Regions from separate parts of the Streptomyces sp. CAU 1734 genome, predicted to be linked through region 2. Evidence: riboswitches for the same ligand, from Rfam matches in the RefSeq annotation. Region 2 holds a riboswitch; the other holds the start of a gene.
The links. Region 2 has a riboswitch for S-adenosylmethionine ahead of thrC (threonine synthase). Riboswitches for the same ligand answer to the same signal wherever they lie in the genome.
Positions count from the first base shown of each region.

Region 1: linked by a shared signal. The riboswitch ahead of AAFN69_RS03955 (aminotransferase class V-fold PLP-dependent enzyme) and the one ahead of thrC (threonine synthase) in region 2 are both predicted to bind S-adenosylmethionine.

Region 1 is NZ_JBDQQP010000002.1:50,387-59,713, reverse strand. Features, by position in the region: gene AAFN69_RS03965 (cytochrome bc complex cytochrome b subunit) at 1-1,058, shown strand, start outside; gene trpD (anthranilate phosphoribosyltransferase) at 1,188-2,252, shown strand; SAM riboswitch class IV at 2,857-2,974, shown strand; gene AAFN69_RS03955 (aminotransferase class V-fold PLP-dependent enzyme) at 3,216-4,592, shown strand; gene AAFN69_RS03950 (glycerate kinase) at 4,541-5,755, opposite strand; gene AAFN69_RS03945 (SLC13 family permease) at 5,795-7,207, opposite strand; gene AAFN69_RS03940 (response regulator transcription factor) at 7,295-7,957, opposite strand; gene AAFN69_RS03935 (HAMP domain-containing sensor histidine kinase) at 7,954-9,327, opposite strand, start outside.
Region 2 is NZ_JBDQQP010000022.1:747-10,073, reverse strand. Features, by position in the region: gene AAFN69_RS31440 (hypothetical protein) at 1-535, shown strand, start outside; gene AAFN69_RS31435 (hypothetical protein) at 525-2,222, shown strand; gene groL (chaperonin GroEL) at 2,564-4,189, opposite strand; gene AAFN69_RS31425 (cold-shock protein) at 4,869-5,072, opposite strand; gene AAFN69_RS31420 (MoaD/ThiS family protein) at 5,519-5,794, opposite strand; gene thrC (threonine synthase) at 5,815-7,107, opposite strand; SAM riboswitch class I at 7,125-7,288, opposite strand; gene AAFN69_RS31410 (glucosyl-3-phosphoglycerate synthase) at 7,454-8,392, shown strand; gene AAFN69_RS31405 (trehalose-6-phosphate synthase) at 8,491-9,327, shown strand, end outside.

The DNA.
Region 1 (9,327 bases), on a different contig from region 2:
GTACGTACATCTCGATGTTCCTCTTCGGCGGCGAGTTCCCCGGCCACGACTTCGTGGCCAGGTTCTACTCGATCCACATCCTGCTGCTGCCCGGCATCATGCTCGGTCTGCTCGTGGCCCACATGATCCTCGTCGTGTACCACAAGCACACCCAGTACGCGGGTCCCGGCCGGACCAACAAGAATGTCGTCGGCATGCCCCTGCTGCCGGTCTACATGGCGAAGGCCGGAGGCTTCTTCTTCCTGGTCTTCGGCATCATCGCGATCGTGTCGGCGGTGGCCACACTGAACCCGATCTGGGCTCTCGGCCCCTATCGGTCCGATCTGGTCTCCACCGGCGCGCAGCCGGACTGGTACATGGGCTTCGCCGAGGGTCTGGTCCGGGTGATGCCGGGCTGGGAGATCAACGCGTGGGGTCACACCCTCGCCCTGGGTGTGTTCATCCCGCTGGTGATCTTCCCGCTGGTGCTGGGCGCCATCGCGGTGTACCCGTTCATCGAGTCCTGGGTCACCGGCGACAAGCGCGAGCACCACATCCTGGACCGCCCGCGCAACACCCCGACCCGTACCGGCTTCGGTGTGGCCTGGCTCGTCGCCTACTTCGTGATGCTGATGGGCGGCGGCAACGACATCTGGGCCACGCACTTCAATCTGTCGATCAACACGATCACCTGGTTCGTCCGGATCGCGTTCTTCGCCGGACCGGTGCTCGCCTTCATCCTCACCAAGCGGATCTGCATGGGCCTCCAGCGCCGTGACCGGGACAAGGTGCTGCACGGTCGCGAGACCGGCATCATCAAGCGCCTGCCGCACGGTGAGTTCATCGAGGTCCACGAGCCGATCAGCCAGGGCGACCTGTACACGCTCACCTCGCACGAGCAGTACAAGCCCCTGGAGCTCGGCCCCGAGGTCGACGAGAACGGCGTCAAGCGGAAGGTCTCCCCGACCCAGAAGCTGCGCGCCAGGCTCAGCAAGGGCTTCTACGGCGAGGGGAACCAGGTTCCCAAGGCCAGTGCCGAGGAGTACGAGGAGATCACGAGCGGCCACGGCCACCACTGATCACCTGAACTGATCCACGCGATCGCCACAGGGGGAGCCCCGTCCATTCGATGGACGGGGCTCTTCGCCGTCCCCCGGGCTGGATAGGGTGGGGACCATCCCCTACCGAAGCCGGACTCTGGAGCGGACATGAGCGTTGTGACCCCGGTTGGCGGCGACAGCGGGCCTGCGCTCTCCTGGCCCACCGTCCTCAACTCCCTGCTCGACAACCACGATCAGAGCGCCGACGCCACGGCGTGGGTGATGGACCGGATCCTCAGCGGCGCGGCGACGGACGCCCAGATCGCCGGCTTCGCGGTCGCGCTCCGGGCGAAGGGCGAGACCGTCGAGGAGATCTCCGGCCTGGTCCGGACGATGTACGAGCACGCCAGACTCATCGAGGTGCCGGGCCCGAGCGTGGACATCGTCGGCACCGGCGGCGACGGCGCGAAGACGGTGAACATCTCCACCATGTCCGCGATCGTGGTGGCGGGCACCGGCGCGAAGGTGGTCAAGCACGGCAACCGCGCCGCGTCCAGCGCCTCGGGCGCCTCGGACGTCCTGGAGCAGCTCGGCGTCAATCTGGAGCTGAGCCCCCAGCGGGTCGCCGAGGTCGCCGAGGAGGCCGGGATCACCTTCTGTTTCGCGGTGAAGTTCCATCCCGCGCTGCGGCATGTGGCGATGGCCCGCAAGGAACTCGGAATCCGTACGGTATTCAACTTCCTGGGCCCGCTGACCAACCCCGCGCGGGTACGGGCCCAGGCCACCGGCGTCGCGGACGCGCGGATGGCCCCCGTCCTCGCCGGTGTCCTCGCCGAGCGGGGCTCCTCCGCGCTGGTCTTCCGCGGTGACGACGGCCTGGACGAGCTGACCACCACGGCCACGTCGAAGGTCTGGATCGTCCGCGACGGAGCGGTGCGCGAGGAGTCCTTCGACCCGCGCGACATCGGCATCGACCTGGTCCCGGTCGAGGCCCTGCGGGGCGCGGACGCCGGGTACAACGCGGACATCGCCCGCCGGCTCCTGGCCGGCGAGCGCGGCCCGGTCCGCGAGGCCGTCCTGCTGAACTCGGCGGCGGCACTGGTCGCCCTCCACCCGGGCGATGCCCCGCTCAAAGACCAGCTCGCGGCGGCGGTGGAGGTGGCGGCCCGCTCGATCGACTCCGGCGCGGCGAAGGCGGCGCTGGAGGGCTGGGTGACGGCGAGCCACGCCTGACGCGTGCCCGCGGGTGTCCCCGCGGGCGCCGTGCGTCCCGGGGCGCGGGCGTATCTCCTCGGGCGCCGCGCATCCCGGGGGCGCGGGCGTTCCGCAGGACGCGGGCCCTCCGCGGGGCTCCGCCCCGCACCCCGCGCCTCAAACGCCGGCGAGGCTGATATTCCGGCGCCCGAGCCCGTCGCGAGCGAGCAGAGCCCCTCCCGGGGGAGACCGAGGCGCGGCACTCCGGGCCGGGGCGAGCGAAGAATAGCCTCGCGGGGGGCGTGGATGCCGACCCCAGCCCCGCCGGGGGTGATGTCGCCATTCGCGGCCTGTCGATTCAGCCTCGCCGGCGTTTGAGGCGCGGGCCCCTGGCCTTGGCGGGTGAACCCGGCCTCGCCGACGGGTGTGGATGCCGGCTCCAGCCCGGCCGGGGGTGATGTCGCCATTCTCAGCTCGTCGGCGGGCGTGGATGCCAAATTCAGCCTCGCCGGCGTTTGAGGCGCGGGGCTCCGGGGCGGAGCCCCGGTTGCGGGAAGGGGCGGGGAGGGGAAAAGGCCCCCGCCGGGGTCCGGATGGCGGACAGGGTTGCGGCCCCCCGCCACCGTGGCATAACGTCAAGTCAGGTCATGAGCGACAGCGACTACGGCCCCGGCCCGCTGTCCGGCAACCCTCCGTCCGTGGCGGGGTGCCCCGGGTGAAGACCAGGCCGTGGTCAGCGAGGTCCGCGGCAAGCGCGGACCCCTGCATTCCCTGGGGTCCTGGTCCTCAAGGGAGCAGTCTCGTGAGCAAGCGAATGCGATAGGGCGCCAAGCCCCTTCTTCACCACCCCCTCCGCGCGGCACACACCGCGTGTCCGAGGCACACCCCCATGCACGGCCGCACGGTCGCCCGGCCATTCCGCCACGCCCGCCGCACCGCCGGCACCGCGCACCCGCATGGGCCCGAGAAGCCATCCGCCTTGTCCTGCCGGGAGAATTCGCCATGTCCGCACGCCCGAACACCGCCGTCGACACCTCCGTCTGTGCCCCGCTCCCCGTCCTCGGCCGGGATGTGACCGTGCCGCTGGTGACCGGCGGCGAGGTGACCTACGCCGCGCTCGACTACGCCGCCAGCGCCCCCGCCCTCCAGCGGGTCTGGGACGATGTGGCCGCCTACGCGCCCTACTACGGCAGCGTGCACCGGGGCGCCGGCTATCTCTCGCAGCTCTCCACCGACCTCTTCGAGAACAGCCGGCGGACCGTCGCCGAGTTCCTCGGCTGCCGCCGCGACGACCAGGTCGTCTTCACCCGCTCCACCACCGACTCGCTCAATCTGCTGGCCGCCGCGCTGCCCGCCGACTGCCAGGTCTTCGTCTTCGAGACCGAGCACCACGCCTCGCTGCTGCCCTGGCGGGACGCCCGGGTGACCTACCTCAACGCGCCGCGCACCCCGGCGGACGCCGTCTCCACGCTGGAGCGGGCGCTCGCCGACCGGGACCCGTACGGTCCGGCGCTGGTCTGTGTGACCGGCGCGTCCAATGTGACCGGTGAGCTGTGGCCGGTACGGGAGCTGGCCGCGGCGGCCCACGCCCACGGCGCCCGGATCGTGCTGGACGCCGCACAGCTCGCGCCGCACCACCCCGTCTCCGTCGAGGAGTTGGACGTCGACTGGATCGCCTTCTCCGGGCACAAGCTCTACGCGCCGTTCGGCTCGGGAGTCCTCGCAGGGCGCGCCGACTGGCTCCAGGCGGCCGAGCCGTATCTGGTGGGCGGCGGCGCCTCCCGGAAGGTCGCGCGCCGGGCGGACGGCGGGGTGGAGGTGGAGTGGCACACCACGGCCGCCCGTCACGAGGCCGGTTCGCCGAATGTGATCGGGGTGTACGCCATCGCCTCGGCGTGCAAGGCGCTGACCGAGGCCGGGTTCGACACCCTGGTCGCCCGTGAGCAGCTGCTGGTCGACCGGGTCCGTGCCGGGCTCGCCGCGGTGCCCGAGGTCCGGGTGCTCTCGCTCTTCGGCGACGACGCGCCCCGGGTCGGGGTGATCTCCTTCGTGGTGGAGGGCTGGAACAGCTCCCACTTCGCCGCCGCGCTCTCCGCCGAGTACGGCATCGGCGTCCGCGACGGTCTCTTCTGCGCCCACCCGCTGGTGCGCACCCTGCTCGGCAGCGACCCGCAGGACCCGGGCGAGTGCGGCGCGCCGGAGGCCGAGCCGGGGGAGCGTTCGCTCAACGCGATCCGGGTCAGCTTCGGCGCGGGCACCCCCGACGAGCATGTCGACCGTTTCCTCCAGGCCGTGGGCGAGCTGGTGCGCGACGGCGCGCGGTGGAACTACCGCACCGAGGACGGCCGCTGCGTCCCGGACACCGACACCGCCGTCTGACGGCTCTCGCGCGACGACAGCCGGGTCCCGATCAGAATCATCCGCAGCGAGCGCTCGGCCGCGTCGGTGAGGAACTCCCCGCCGCGCCCGAGCGCCTCGGTGAGGCTCATCGGCGCGGGCAGGATCGAGCCGTACGCGTCGACCCCGGCGGAGTACACCTGCCGTGCGCCCTCCCCGATGGTTCCGGCGAGGGCGAGTACGGGGCGTCCGTACCGCTTCGCCCGGCGGGCGACCTCGGCGGGCACCTTGCCGCGCACGGTCTGGTGGTCCAGCGCGCCCTCGGCGGTGATGACGAGATCGGCGCGGGCCAGCCGGTCGTCCAGATCCATGTCGTCCAGCAGCACCTCGAAGCGCGGCAGCAGTTCGGCGCCGAGCGCCGCGAGTCCGGCGCCCAGCCCGCCGGACGCGCCGGTGCCGGTGCCGGTGCGCAGATCGGTGCGGACCCGCAGATCGCGGGTGAGGACGGCCGCCCAGTGCTCCAGATTCCCCGCGAGCTGTTCCACCTGCGCGGGGGTGGCGCCCTTCTGCGGCCCGAAGACCCTGGCCACACCGCGCTCGCCGCAGAGCACGTTGAAGGGGTTGCAGGCCACCCGTATCGAGGTGGCGGCGAGCCGGGCGTCGAGACCGGCGGCGTCGATCCGGTCGAGCCGGTGCAGTTCCCGTCCGCCGTGCGGGAGTTCGCGGCCGTCCGCGTCGAGCAGCCGGGCGCCGAGTGCCTGGAGCGCCCCGGCGCCGCCGTCGGAGGTCCCCGAGTCGCCGCAGCCGACGAGGATCCGGCGGGCGCCGGTGTCGAGGGCGGCCCGGATCAGCTCGCCGACGCCGCGGGTCGTGGTGGCGCCGGGGTCGCGCAGTTCACGCGGTACGAGGGAGAGTCCGGCGACCGCGGCCATCTCCACCACCGCGGTCTCGCCGTCGCCGAGGAGCGCGAAGTGGGTGGGGACGGGCTCGCCGGTGGGGCCGGTGGCCCGCAGCCGCACCAGCCGTCCGCCGGAGGCGGCGGCCATGGCCTCGGCGGTCCCCTCACCGCCGTCGACCAGGGGGATGAGGTCGATCTCGGCGTCCGGCAGCACCCGCCGCACCCCGGTGGCGATGGCCTCGGCGGCGGACTGGGCGGACAGGGACTCCTTGAAACCGCTGGGGGCGACGGCGACACGGATCAGCATGTGAGGGAACTCCTTGAGAGGGCTTGGGGAGTACGGGCGTCAGCGGAGCGGCACGCCGAGCAGGGGCCAGACGGCGACGGCGAAGAGCAGCACCAGCGCTGCCGTCGCGGGGGCCAGCACGGCGGAGAGGCGCAGCAGATCGCGGGGGGTGTAGGTGGGGGTGCCGGGGATGTCGGCGAAGAGGGTGACCGGTTTCGCCGAGGCCGGCAGGGTGTGGCAGAAGCCCGCGGCGGCGGTGGAGGCCAGCGCGGCGGCCACCGGATTGACCCCGGCCCCGATCGCGGCGGCGACCACCAGCGGCACCAGCACCGAGGAGCGCGCCGAGCGGGACTGGAGCACCAGATGGGCGATGGTGGAGACGCCGATCACCACGGTCAGGAAGAGCCACGGCGGCAGATCCAGCGGCACCCCGTCGACCAGCCACTTCGCGGCGCCTGAGTCGGCGAGCGCGACACCCATGGCCATGGTCGCGGCCATGAAGAGCAGCAGTGACCAGGGCACCGTCTTCAGGGCGTCCTTGAGCCGCACGGTGCCGAGCGCCGGGGAGGCGGCGACTATGGCGCCGATGAGGGCGACGACCGCGGGCGGCACCCGGTGCAGCGGTTCACTGCACCACAGGGCGACGACGGTGGCGAGCAGCAGGGCACAGCGGGTCTCGGCGGCCTCCCAGGGCCCGGTGACGGGACGGTCGCTGTGCTCCTGGATCTGTGCCGCGGTGATGCTCACCGGGCCCCGCCGGTCCTCCCGCTTCGTGGTGGTGAGCAGTACCAGCTCCGCCGCCAGATGAGAGGAGACCACCGCCAGCGGCAGCCCTATGAGCAGCCACTCGGTGAATCCGATGCGCTCGCCGACGGCCTCCCAGAGCACCGAGACGGTGATCAGATGGGCGCCGGCGCCGATCAGGGTGGCGACGGCCGAGAGCAGGATGACGGTGGGGAAGAGCAGCGCCAGCATGACGACCAGGCGCTTGCGGTCCGCGAGTACCTTCGCCAGGGCGAGGAAGACCGGCATGGCGAGCGCGGCGCGCCCGGAGGTGGCCGGTACCGCGAAGGCCGTGACGACCAGCGCGGCGGTGGTGAGATGAACCAGCTGCCGTACGGTCGTGGCCCCGCCGACCAGAAAGGCCGCGGCCCGTCCGGCGAGCCCGGTCCTGGCCACCGCGGCGGCGAGGACGAAGGCGCAGATCAGCAGCCAGACAGTGTCGTCGCCGAGGGTGCCGAAGAGCTCGTCGCTGTTGATCACCCCGGTCACCGTGAGCGCGAGACCGGCCCCGAGGGCGATATAGGTGTCGTCTATCGGGGTGCCGATCCAGGCACAGGTCGCCATGGCGAAGACGGCGAGGGTGATCCGGGCGTCCGAGCCGAGCTGCGGGAAGTTTCCGGGGACGGCGAGCAGTGCGCAGATGCTCAGGGCCACGCACAGGGTCGCCGCTTGTCGCAGGTTCAAGGTCACATGAAAGAGGTTTCACCGGAGCGGTGAGCACTCCATGAGCCCTTCATGAAGGAAACTTCACACGAGTGAACCCGTTCGGCCCCGTGGTCATTCGGGGAGGCGGTAGCCCATTCCCCGTACCGTCTCGACCCGTCCGGCGCCCAGCTTCTTGCGCAGCGCGCGCACATAGACATCGACGATGTTGGAGCCGGGGTCGAAGTCGTATCCCCAGACATGGGAGAGGATCTGCTCCCGGGAGAGCACCTGCCCGGGGTGCCGGAGAAAGAGCTCCAGGAGCACGAACTCCCGTGCGGTGAGATCGACCAGCTGTTCGCCGGAGCGGGCTCTGCGGGTGCGCAGATCGAGGCTGAGCTCGCCATTGCGCAGTACGGTCACCTCCGGCGCGCCGGCCGCGGTGCGGAGCCTGAGCCGTACCCGGGCGAGGAGTTCCTCGAAGCGGAAGGGCTTGGTCATCCAGTCGTCCGCGCCGCCTTCGAGGCCGGCCACGGTGTCGCGCACCGAGTCGCGCGCGGTCAGGATGATCACGGGCACCGAGACCCGGGCCTCGCGCAGCTGCCGCAGTACGGTGAAGCCGTCCCGGCCGGGCAGTCCGATGTCCAGGACGACCAGGTCGAAACCGCCGGTCAGCGCGTACTCATAGGCGGCGTCGCCGTCGCCGACGACGGTGGTGGTGAAGCCGTTGGCCCGCAGGCCCTTCTCCACGAAGGCGGCGATGCGTTCCTCGTCCTCGACGATGAGTATCCGGTTCACAGCTCTGCTTCTCTCAGGTCACTGGGGTCTGTGGGGTCCGCCGAGTCCCTCGCTCCGGGGAGGACGAGCACGAAGGTGGCTCCGCCGCCGTCGGTGGGACGCAGTTCCACCTGCCCGCCGTGGCCCTCCGCTATGGCTTTGACGATCGCGAGACCGAGCCCGGCTCCGGTGGCGCGGGTGCCCCGGCGGGCGGTGCCGCGCCGGAACCGTTCGAAGATCACTCCGGCGTCCTGGGGCTGCACCCCGGGCCCGCTGTCGGCCACGTACAGCTCTATGCCGTCCTCGCGGCTGCGGGAGCCTATGCTCACCCGCTGCCCGTGCACGGTGTGCTGGACGGCGTTCTGGGCGAGCTGGACCATGGCCTGGGTGATCCGCTGGGAGTCCAGGTCGGCCTCGGCGTCGATGGCCTCGGCCAGCCGCCAGTCCCGTTCGCCGAGCGCGCGTGCCTTGACGAAGACATCGGCGGTCAGCTCGCCGATCTGGACGGGTCCGGGGGAGACGAAGTCGGGGCGCTCGGCCTTGGCGAGCAGGAGCAGGTCCTCCACGATCCGGCTCATCCGGTCCAGCTCCTCCATCACGATCCGGACGGTCTCCTCGCGTTCGCCGGGGCCGTCGCCCATCAGCTCCAGATGGCCGCGGACGATGGTGATGGGGGTGCGCAGTTCGTGTCCGGCGTCGTCGACGAATTCGCGCTGGGCGGCGAAGGCGCGTTCCAGCCGGTCCAGCATCGCGTTGAAGGTCTCGGCGAGGGCGGCGATGTCATCGCGTCCCTGGACGGGGATGCGCCGGGTCAGATCCTGTTCGGTGAGGTCGGCGGCGGCGGTGCGGACCAGCCGCACGGGTTTGAGGATCCGGCCCGCGACCGCCCAGCCGACTCCGGTGGTCATCAGCAGGGCGACCCCGGAGATGGCGAGGAGCATGGTGAAGACGTTGTTCGCCTTCGCCTGCTCCCCGGCGGGGTGGAAGGCGACGACGAAGGTGGCGGGCGCCCCGGAGGAGCCGATGCGCACCTTCGCCCAGCGCACCTCGCCCTGGGGACGGTTCAGGGTGCCTGCGGTGTCCTCGGAGTCGAAGACCGCCTCGACCGAGCGGCCGTCGCCGGCCAGCGGGTGATCGATCCGCAGCTCGCGCTGCTGCACCCGGGTGGCGATGCCGCCGTCGGGGCGCCCTATCAGCCCCAGCAGCTCCTCGTCCGGATCGGCGTACTGCCGGCTGAGGAAGAGATCGAGCAGCTGGGTGGGGTCGGTGAAGCGGTCCCCGGTGGAGGGGTCCACCCCCTCCTTGGCGAGGTAGGCGAACTCCTCGGCCTCCTGGACCAGGAGGCCGTTGATCCGGTTGTCCACGTCGCGCAGGAGAACCGAACGCGTCGC
Region 2 (9,327 bases):
CACCGGCCCGAACTGCAACTACGACACGGTGACGCTCCAGCACTCCTTCGACGGGCGCAACTGGTACAACCTGCGGCACGCCAAGCCGCAGTTCGACGACCACAACCGGTGCAGCTTCGACATCCGCACCCTCGGCTATGTCAGCGCCTTCTACCGGGTGCACCACGCCGAGTCGGACCGGCTGCTCGCCGTCGCGAGCCCGGCGATCCACCAGGCCCGCAAGCCGGTGCGCTTCACCGGCGCCAAGTTCTCGCCGACCCGGCCGTCGCTGAACACCAACCTGACCGCGTCGGGCACCCTCCAGCGCCAGGTCAACGGCAAATGGCAGCCCTACAGCGGCGCCAAGCTGACCGTGCTCTTCCGCTTCAAGGGCGAGAGCGAGTGGTACTGGGTCGTCAAGGGCAAGTCCGGCAGCGGCGGCAAGTACAAGCTCAAGGGCAAGGTCTACGGGGACGGCCACTGGGCCGTGGTCACGGAACCCGCCAACGGCTACTTCTACAACGAGACAAAGGTGACCTACATCAATGCGCGCTGACGAGAGAAGCCGCGGCGGGGTCGCCCTCTCCCTCGTCGCGTCGGTCGCCGCCCTCTCCCTTGCGGCCGGCGCCGCCCCGGCGCTGGCCGCCGATTCCCCGGCCGCCGCGCCCGCCGCGCGGTCCGCCGCCGCGACGGCGGTGGGCATCGGCGCCGCCGTCACCGTCCCCGACGCCCGGGGGCTCTTCGAGACCACCGCCTGGACCGACGCGCCGGGGGCGGCCATCGCCTCGGTCTCCGCGCGGATCCGGGACGGTGCCTCGGTGATCGGCGAGGTGGCCGCCCTGGAGGGCACCTTCATCAAGGGCCGGTACCGGGTGCCGGTCGCGTCCGCGCTCAGGCTCACCGAGGACGGCGGCTCCATCCCCGCCCTCGGCCGGTACGCGATCGACGTCACCGCGACCGACACCAAGGGCAACACCGTCACCCGCACCGACGCGGGCACCCTCGACTTCACGCTGCGGCCCGTGATCGGCTTCCAGTTCGACAGCCCCAGCTGGCAGGAGCGCGTGGTCCGGCCCAAGGGCCGGCTCTACGGGGTGCAGCCCGGCTCCGGGGACGCGGTCGGGCTGCCCGGCCGCGATCTTCGGATCGTCCGGACCGGCTCCACCGACACCACACACTCCGCGGTGACCTCCGAGAGCGGCGAATTCACCGCGCCCGACTTCCCGGTCACCGGCCTGGGCGATGTCTTCAAGATCGCGTATACGGAGAAGAACGCGCAGGTCAGCGGTGAGACCAACACCAGTAGGAGCGTTCACCACATTCTGACCCGGCAGATCACGGTGACCGGCGCCGCCGACCGCACCCGGCTGCTGCCCGGCCAGACCGCGACGGTCACCGGCCGTGCGCTGTACGGGCAGGAGCTGGCGGCGGGTGTCGTCCTGCGGGTCGGCCTCGGCTATGACGCCCGGTACGGACAGACCGTCACCACGGACGGCGACGGCCGTTTCACCGCCTCGGTCAAGGGTGTCACCGACGCCCGGCTGAGCGGCTGGAAGGCACTGCCGGTCGACGGTTTCCTCAGCGGATCCGCCCAGGGGAAGCTGGAGGTGCCCGCCGAGACCGTGCTCAAGGCGACCTCGCTCGCGCTGAACGCCGAGGGCCGGGCATCGGTCTGGGCCTCGGCGCGGCTCCGGTACCAGTCGGGCGAGGTGCCGAACATGTACCAGACCGTTCATCTCGAACGGTCGGCGGACGGCAAGGCCGGCTGGAAGTCCATCGGCGCCATGGACACGGACCCCGGACGCCCGTACTCCGTCCGGATTGAGGGCAACTCGACCTCGGGGGCCTGGTTCCGGCTCCGCGCTCTCGGCAACGAGGGGTATCTGGAGAGCGTCACCGCGCCCGTCCGGCTGCACCGCGATCTGACCAGGGTGGCCTCCGTCAACGCCTCGCCGGAGCCGGTGAAGTACGGGAAGACCGTCACGGTCACCGGTACGGTGCAGGCCCGGCCGGCCTCGAACGCCGCCTGGAAGGCGCTGAGCAAGGCCAAGGTCCAGCTCTGGTTCAAGGACAAGGAGTGGGACAGCTGGCAGAAGGTCACCTCCGGCACCGCCGACTCCAAGGGCCGGGTCTCGCTGAAGGCCAGGGCGCACCGGGACGGCCACTGGCTTATCCGGTACTTCGGCGACACCAAGCACTTCAACTCGGCCGCCACCGGCGGTGACTTCGTCGATGTGCGCTGATCGGGCGCGCCGGTTCTGATCGGGTGCGCCCGGCACGATCGGGCGCGCCGGGTCCGAGTGAGCCGGGTCCGGTCACGGGTGTCCGGTGCGGCCCCGGGTACGCGGTCCGGCCCCGGGCACCCGGTTCCGTTCCGGGTGTCCGGGCCGATCGCCGGCGGGTCCCGCGCGGGCCCGCCGCGACTGCGCAGATCCTCCGCTTCCGCCGGCCCGACTTCCCCCGGGCCGGGCGGACCCGGCCCGGGCGGGTGCCGTCGCCGCGCGGACCGGACACAGACGAAGGGCGGCACCCTGATCAGGGGTGCCGCCCTTCGGCGTACTGCGGAACTACCGATCCCGGGGGATCAGAAGTCCATGTCTCCGCCCGGCATACCGCCCGGAGCGCCGCCCGCGGCGGCCTTCTCCGGCTTGTCGGCGATGACGGCCTCGGTGGTGAGGAAGAGCGCGGCGATCGACGCGGCGTTCTGCAGCGCGGAACGCGTCACCTTCGCCGGGTCGATGATGCCCTCGGCGATCATGTCGACGTACTCACCCGTCGCGGCGTTGAGGCCGTGACCGATGGGAAGGTTGCGCACCTTCTCGACGATGACGCCGCCCTCGAGACCGCCATTGACGGCGATCTGCTTGAGCGGGGCCTCCAGGGCGAGCCGCACGGCGTTGGCGCCGGTCGCCTCGTCACCTTCGAGGTCCAGCTTCTCGAAGACCGAGGAAGCCTGGATGAGCGCGACGCCGCCACCGGCGACGATGCCCTCCTCGACGGCCGCCTTCGCATTGCGAACGGCGTCCTCGATGCGGTGCTTGCGCTCCTTGAGCTCGACCTCGGTCGCGGCACCGGCCTTGATGACGGCCACGCCGCCGGCCAGCTTCGCCAGACGCTCCTGGAGCTTCTCGCGGTCGTAGTCCGAGTCGGAGTTCTCGATCTCGGCACGGATCTGGTTGACCCGCCCGGCGACCTGGTCGCTGTCACCGGAGCCGTCGACGATGGTCGTCTCGTCCTTGGTGATGACGACCTTGCGGGCGCGGCCCAGCAGGTCGAGACCGGCGTTCTCCAGCTTGAGGCCGACCTCTTCCGAGATGACCGTGCCGCCGGTGAGGATGGCGATGTCGTTCAGCATGGCCTTGCGGCGGTCGCCGAAGCCCGGGGCCTTGACGGCGACGGACTTGAAGGTGCCGCGGATCTTGTTCACGACCAGCGTGGACAGGGCCTCGCCCTCGACGTCCTCGGCGATGATCAGCAGCGGCTTGCCGGACTGCATGACCTTCTCCAGCAGCGGAAGGAGGTCCTTCACGTTGCCGACCTTGGAGTTCACGATCAGGATGTACGGGTCGTCCAGGGACGCCTCCATACGCTCCATGTCGGTGGCGAAGTACGCCGAGATGTAGCCCTTGTCGAAGCGCATACCCTCGGTGAGCTCCAGCTCCAGACCGAAGGTCTGGGACTCCTCGACGGTGATGACGCCTTCCTTGCCGACCTTGTCCATGGCCTCGGCGATGAGCTCGCCGATCTGGGTGTCAGCGGCGGAGATGGAGGCGGTGGAGGCAATCTGCTCCTTGGTCTCCACATCCTTCGCCTGCTCCAGCAGCGCACCCGAGACGGCCTCGACGGCCTTCTCGATACCGCGCTTCAGGGCCATCGGGTTGGCACCGGCGGCGACATTGCGCAGACCCTCGCGGACGAGCGCCTGAGCCAGAACGGTCGCGGTGGTCGTACCGTCGCCGGCGACGTCATCCGTCTTCTTGGCGACTTCCTTGACCAGCTCGGCGCCGATCTTCTCGTACGGGTCCTCCAGCTCGATCTCCTTGGCGATGGACACACCATCGTTGGTGATCGTGGGCGCGCCCCACTTCTTCTCAAGGACGACATTCCGGCCCTTGGGACCGAGGGTGACCTTGACGGCGTCGGCGAGCTGGTTCATCCCGCGCTCAAGGCCGCGCCGTGCCTCCTCGTCGAACGCGATGATCTTTGCCATGTGAAGTGTCCTCCACGGACTGGGTGGGAAGCTCTGGCGGACCGCGCTGGCGCCCGCGACGGACGGCCTGCCCACCGTGCGGGTCATGCCCCGTGCGGCGTGCGGGCCTCACCGACCCGGTCCATATGTGGCACTCTCACTGGGAGAGTGCTAACGCCAATGATTAGCACTCGCCCCCTCCGAGTGCAAGCGCCTTCCCCCGGAACAGGACCCTCCGCACCGGGTTCAAGCCGGGTGCGGGCGGTCTCTCACGGGCGGTCGCGGCAGGTGGGGCGCCCTGCCCGGGCCGTTGTGCGGCCGGGTGCGACTGGCCCGGTCCATTCGGCCCGCCCCACGCTCTTCGGCCCCGTGTTCGGCGCGGTGGCGGCCGGAACGGCCGGAGCGGGACGGTGCCGGGGCGGGTGCGCGCGCATGACCGGCGGCAGGCGGGGTGCTCGCGCCGGCGGGGCGGGCGGGTCGGCGGACGCGGGGCCGCAGGGACCGTGCACGCGATGCGGCCGGGCGCGGGGCCGCGCCGCACGGCCGCGTCACGCGCCGCGTCCGGGCCCGGACACTCTCTGTCCCGGACACTCTCTGTTTGTGGGCCGCACACATGTGGGGTCCGCACCCCGTGACCGGGATGCGGACCCCACATGCGTGAGCGCGTCGGTGGCCGATCGCGTCGCAGATGTTCGCAGATTCAGACCGCGAGCTTGACCATGTCAGCCTGCGGGCCCTTCTGCCCCTGTGAGATCTCGAACTCGACTCGCTGACCCTCCTCCAGGGTGCGGTATCCGTCCATTTGAATCGCGCTGTAGTGGACGAATACATCCGCACCACCGTCGACCGCGATGAAGCCGTAGCCCTTCTCCGCGTTGAACCACTTGACGGTGCCCTGAGCCATGCCTAACTCCCCTATTACTGGCCCTTGCGCAGGACCGCACCTCGCGGACCCGGGTCAGACCTCCACCGGCTTCAACTCCCCGCCAGCGGCGGTGAGTCATTGGCGGTGTGCGCCGGAACGCGTCGACCGCGGCTGAATGTATCTGTCCAACTGCCCTCTGCAACAGGTCAATCGGACGAGAAATCCCGGCCTCGGCGAAGGGGTAATTGGCCCGAATTCAAGAAATTCCGGGGCAAGTCGGGCCGGGCAAAAAAGACGTAAGAGACAAACCAAGCAGGCACATTGGCTGTTTCTTGTCGTGCGCGGGCGCATTCTCATATGTAGCCCGGCGGGCGCATCGACGGCGCGTTCCCCAACTGTAGCGTGCTCAACCCTATGGAATTGCCCCCTCCGTTTCTATTGCGGAGGGGGCAATCGAGGTGACGTTGCGTAGACGCCGGCCGGGCTCAGCCGCCCGCGACGGCGGGGATGATCGAGATGCCGGCGCCGTCCGGCGTGGCGGTGTCGAGACCCTGGGCGAAACGGACGTCGTCGTCGTTCACATACACATTGACGAAGCGGCGGAGCTTGCCCTGGTCGTCCAGGACCCGGGCGGCGATCCCGGTGTGGTTCTTCTCCAGGTCCGTGATCACCTCGGAGAGGGTCGCACCCTCGGCCGGGACCTCCGCCTTGCCGCCGGTGTAGGTGCGGAGAATGGTCGGGATGCGGACGTTGACGCTCATCTTCAGATCTCCCAGGGGTTTCAGTGGGCCAGACCGGCGTCGCGGAACGCGTCCAGGCTGGGGCGGATGGTCGCGGTGGGGCCGGTGGTCGGGGCGACGGCGTCCAGGGTCTTGAGGCCGTCACCGGTGTTGAGGACCACCGTGGTCAGCGCCGGGTCGAGCGCCCCGGCCTCGATCAGCTTCCGGGTCACTCCCACGGTCACCCCGCCCGCGGTCTCGGCGAAGATGCCCTCGGTCCGGGCCAGCAGCTTGATCGCGTCCACGATCTCCTCATCGGTGACATCCTCCACCGCGCCGCCCGTGCGGCGGGCGATGTCCAGGACATACGGACCGTCCGCCGGGTTGCCGATCGCCAGCGACTTGGCGATGGTGTCGGGCTTCACCGGCCGCACGACGTCGTGACCGGCCTTGTAGGCCGCCGACACCGGCGAGCAGCCCTCGGCCTGGGCGCCGAAGATCTTGTACGGGCGGTCCTCGACCAGGCCGAGCCTGATCAGCTCCTGGAGCCCCTTGTCGATCTTGGTGAGCTGGGAGCCCGAGGCGATCGGGATCACGATCTGGTCCGGCAGCCGCCAGCCGAGCTGCTCGCAGATCTCGTACGCCAGGGTCTTGGAGCCCTCGCCGTAGTACGGGCGCAGATTGACATTGACAAAGCCCCAGCCCTCGCCGAGGGAGTCGCCGATCAGCTCGGAGCAGAAGCGGTTCACATCGTCGTAATTGCCCTCGATGCCGACCAGCTCACCGCCGTAGACGGCGGCCATCACGACCTTGCCCTGCTCCAGGTCGTGCGGGATGAAGACACACGAGCGGAAGCCCGCACGGGCCGCGGCCGCGCCGACCGCGCCGGCGAGATTGCCGGTGGAGGAGCAGGAGAGAGTGGTGAAGCCGAAGGCGCGGGCGGCCTCGACGGCGATGGCGACGACCCGGTCCTTGAAGGAGTGGGTCGGGTTGCCGGAGTCGTCCTTGATGAAGAGACCGCCGGTGACGCCCAGCTCGCGGGCGAGGTTGTCGGCCTTGACCAGCTTGGTGAAGCCGGGGTTGAGACTCGGCTTCCCGGCCACATCGGCGGGGACGGGCAGCAGTGGTGCGTACCGCCAGATGTTGTCCGGGCCGGCCTCGATCCGCTTCCGCAGCGACTCGGGGTCGCCCTCGGGCAGGTTGTAGGCGACTTCGAGGGGGCCGAAACAGGACGAACAGGCAAAGATCGGGCCGAGTTCGAAACGCTCTCCGCACTCGCGGCAGGAAAGCGCCGCGGCGGGACCCAGGTCCGGGGAGGTGGAGGTTTCGGTGGTGGCGACAGTCTGCGCAGCCATGGAGGGGAGGCCCTTTCTCCTCATCTTCCTCATGGCGCACTTCGCCATGAGACGGATTTGGCACCTTCCCGAGCCGGGAGCCTCGCACCACATGATCGCGATTCACGATCGGTGACGGAGACCGGCTGGAGGGTTGCCGGGGCTTCAACGGGCCGTATCCCTCTGCCCCTCTGGATGAGCGGTATTTGATTGTTTAACCAGTGATCACGCCACCCCGACATGCGCCGGGGTTCCGTGTTGTTCAAGACTGTAACCGAAGGTTTGGATGGTTGAGATAGTCGTCCGAACGACGAGACGAAGGTAACAACCGCGTCGCCGTCGGCGGCGCACTGGGGAGTGGGCAAAGGTGCTCGAAGAGGTGGAACGCTGGCTGACCAGGCGTTCCTGGACGGCGGCCGACCGCCCGCTGGACGTGCTGAGGGCCGCCAAGCGCGGCACCACGGTGAGTGTGGTGCTGCCCGCGCTGAACGAGCAGGAGACGGTCGGCGACATCGTCGCCGAGATCCGCCGGGCGCTGATGGGGCCGTCCGGGCTGGTGGACGAGCTGGTGGTGATCGACTCCGGCTCCACCGACCGCACCGCCGAGGCGGCGGCCGCCGCCGGCGCGCGCGTGGTGCACCGGGACGCCGTACTGCCCCGTATCCCCGCCGTCCCCGGCAAGGGCGAGGTGCTGTGGCGCTCCCTGCTGGTGACCCGCGGCGACATCGTCTGCTTCATCGACGCCGACCTGCGCGACTTCTCCGCGGACTTCGTCTCCGGGATCGTCGGACCGCTGCTCACCGACCCCGAGGTGCAGTTCGTCAAGGCGATGTACGACCGGCCGCTCGGCACGGCCCCCGGACAGGGCGGCCGGGTGACCGAGCTGGTGGCCCGCCCGCTGCTCAATCTGCACTGGCCGCAGCTCGCCGGATTCGTCCAGCCGCTGGGCGGCGAGTACGCGGCCCGGCGCACCCTGCTGGAGCGGCTGCGCTTCCCCGTCGGATACGGAGTGGAGCTCGGCCTGCTGGTGGACGCGCTGCACACGGTGGGCCTCGACGCGCTGGCACAGGTCGACGTCGGCTCCCGCAAACACCGCCACCAGGACGGACAGGCGCTGGGCCGGATGGCCGCCGCGATCTACCGGACCGCCCAACTCCGGCTCTCCCGGGGGAGTCTGGTCCGGCCCGAGCTGACCCAGTTCGAACGCGGCGAGGACGGATTCGTACCGCGCACCCACCCCGTCGACACCGAGGAGCGCCCGCCGATGCGGGAGATCGGCGAGTACGCGGCACGGCGCGCGGCGTGAGAAGCGCGCGCGGAGAAGGGAGACCCCAGGGGCGGGAGTGAGCCAACCGGAGGCGTACGCACGTTTGAGGGTTCCCGGGACGGGCTAGGTTTCGCTCCATGGCCTCCGAGGACTCAGCCAACGACCGGATCCACTCCGGAAACCCGTCCGGAACCCGGGACGACGGGCCGGACACCGGGGCCGCGCCCCGCGCCTCGGTGCTCGTCGCCTCCAACCGGGGCCCGGTCTCGTACACCCTGCACGACGACGGCACCCTGGAGACCCGGCGCGGCGGCGGCGGCCTGGTCTCCGGGCTCTCCGCCATCGGATCCGGCGCCGACACCCTCTGGGTCTGCGCCGCCCTCGGCGACGGCGACCGCGAGGCGGTGCGGCGCGGGGTCGCCGAGCCCGGCACCCTGATGCTCGACATCGACGAGGACGTCCACGCCGACGCCTACAACGGCATCGCCAACTCGGTCCTCTGGTTCATCGGCCATCTTCTCTACCAGACCCCGCTGGAGCCCGTCTTCGACGCCGAGTTCCGGCGCCAGTGGGCCTCCTACGAGAGCTACAACCGCTCCTTCGCCCTGGCCCTGGCCGACCGGGCCGGGGAGGGAGCCGCCGTCCTCGTCCAGGACTACCACCTCTCCCTCGTCCCCGGGATGCTCCGCGAACTCCGCCCCGACCTGCGCATCGGCCACTTCACCCACACCCCCTGGGCCCCCGCCGACTACTTCCGGCTGCTCCCCGACGACATCGCGGCCCAACTGCTGCGCGGCCTCCTCGGCGCCGACCGCGTCTGCTTCCACACCCGCCGCTGGGCGGACGCCTTCGCCGGCTGCTGTACGGAGATCCTGGGCCCGGAGTCGCTGAAGGGCACCCGCATCGGGGTGCACGGGCTCGGCGCCGACGCCGGCTTCCTGCGCGAGCGGGCGCACCGGCCGGACGTGGACGAC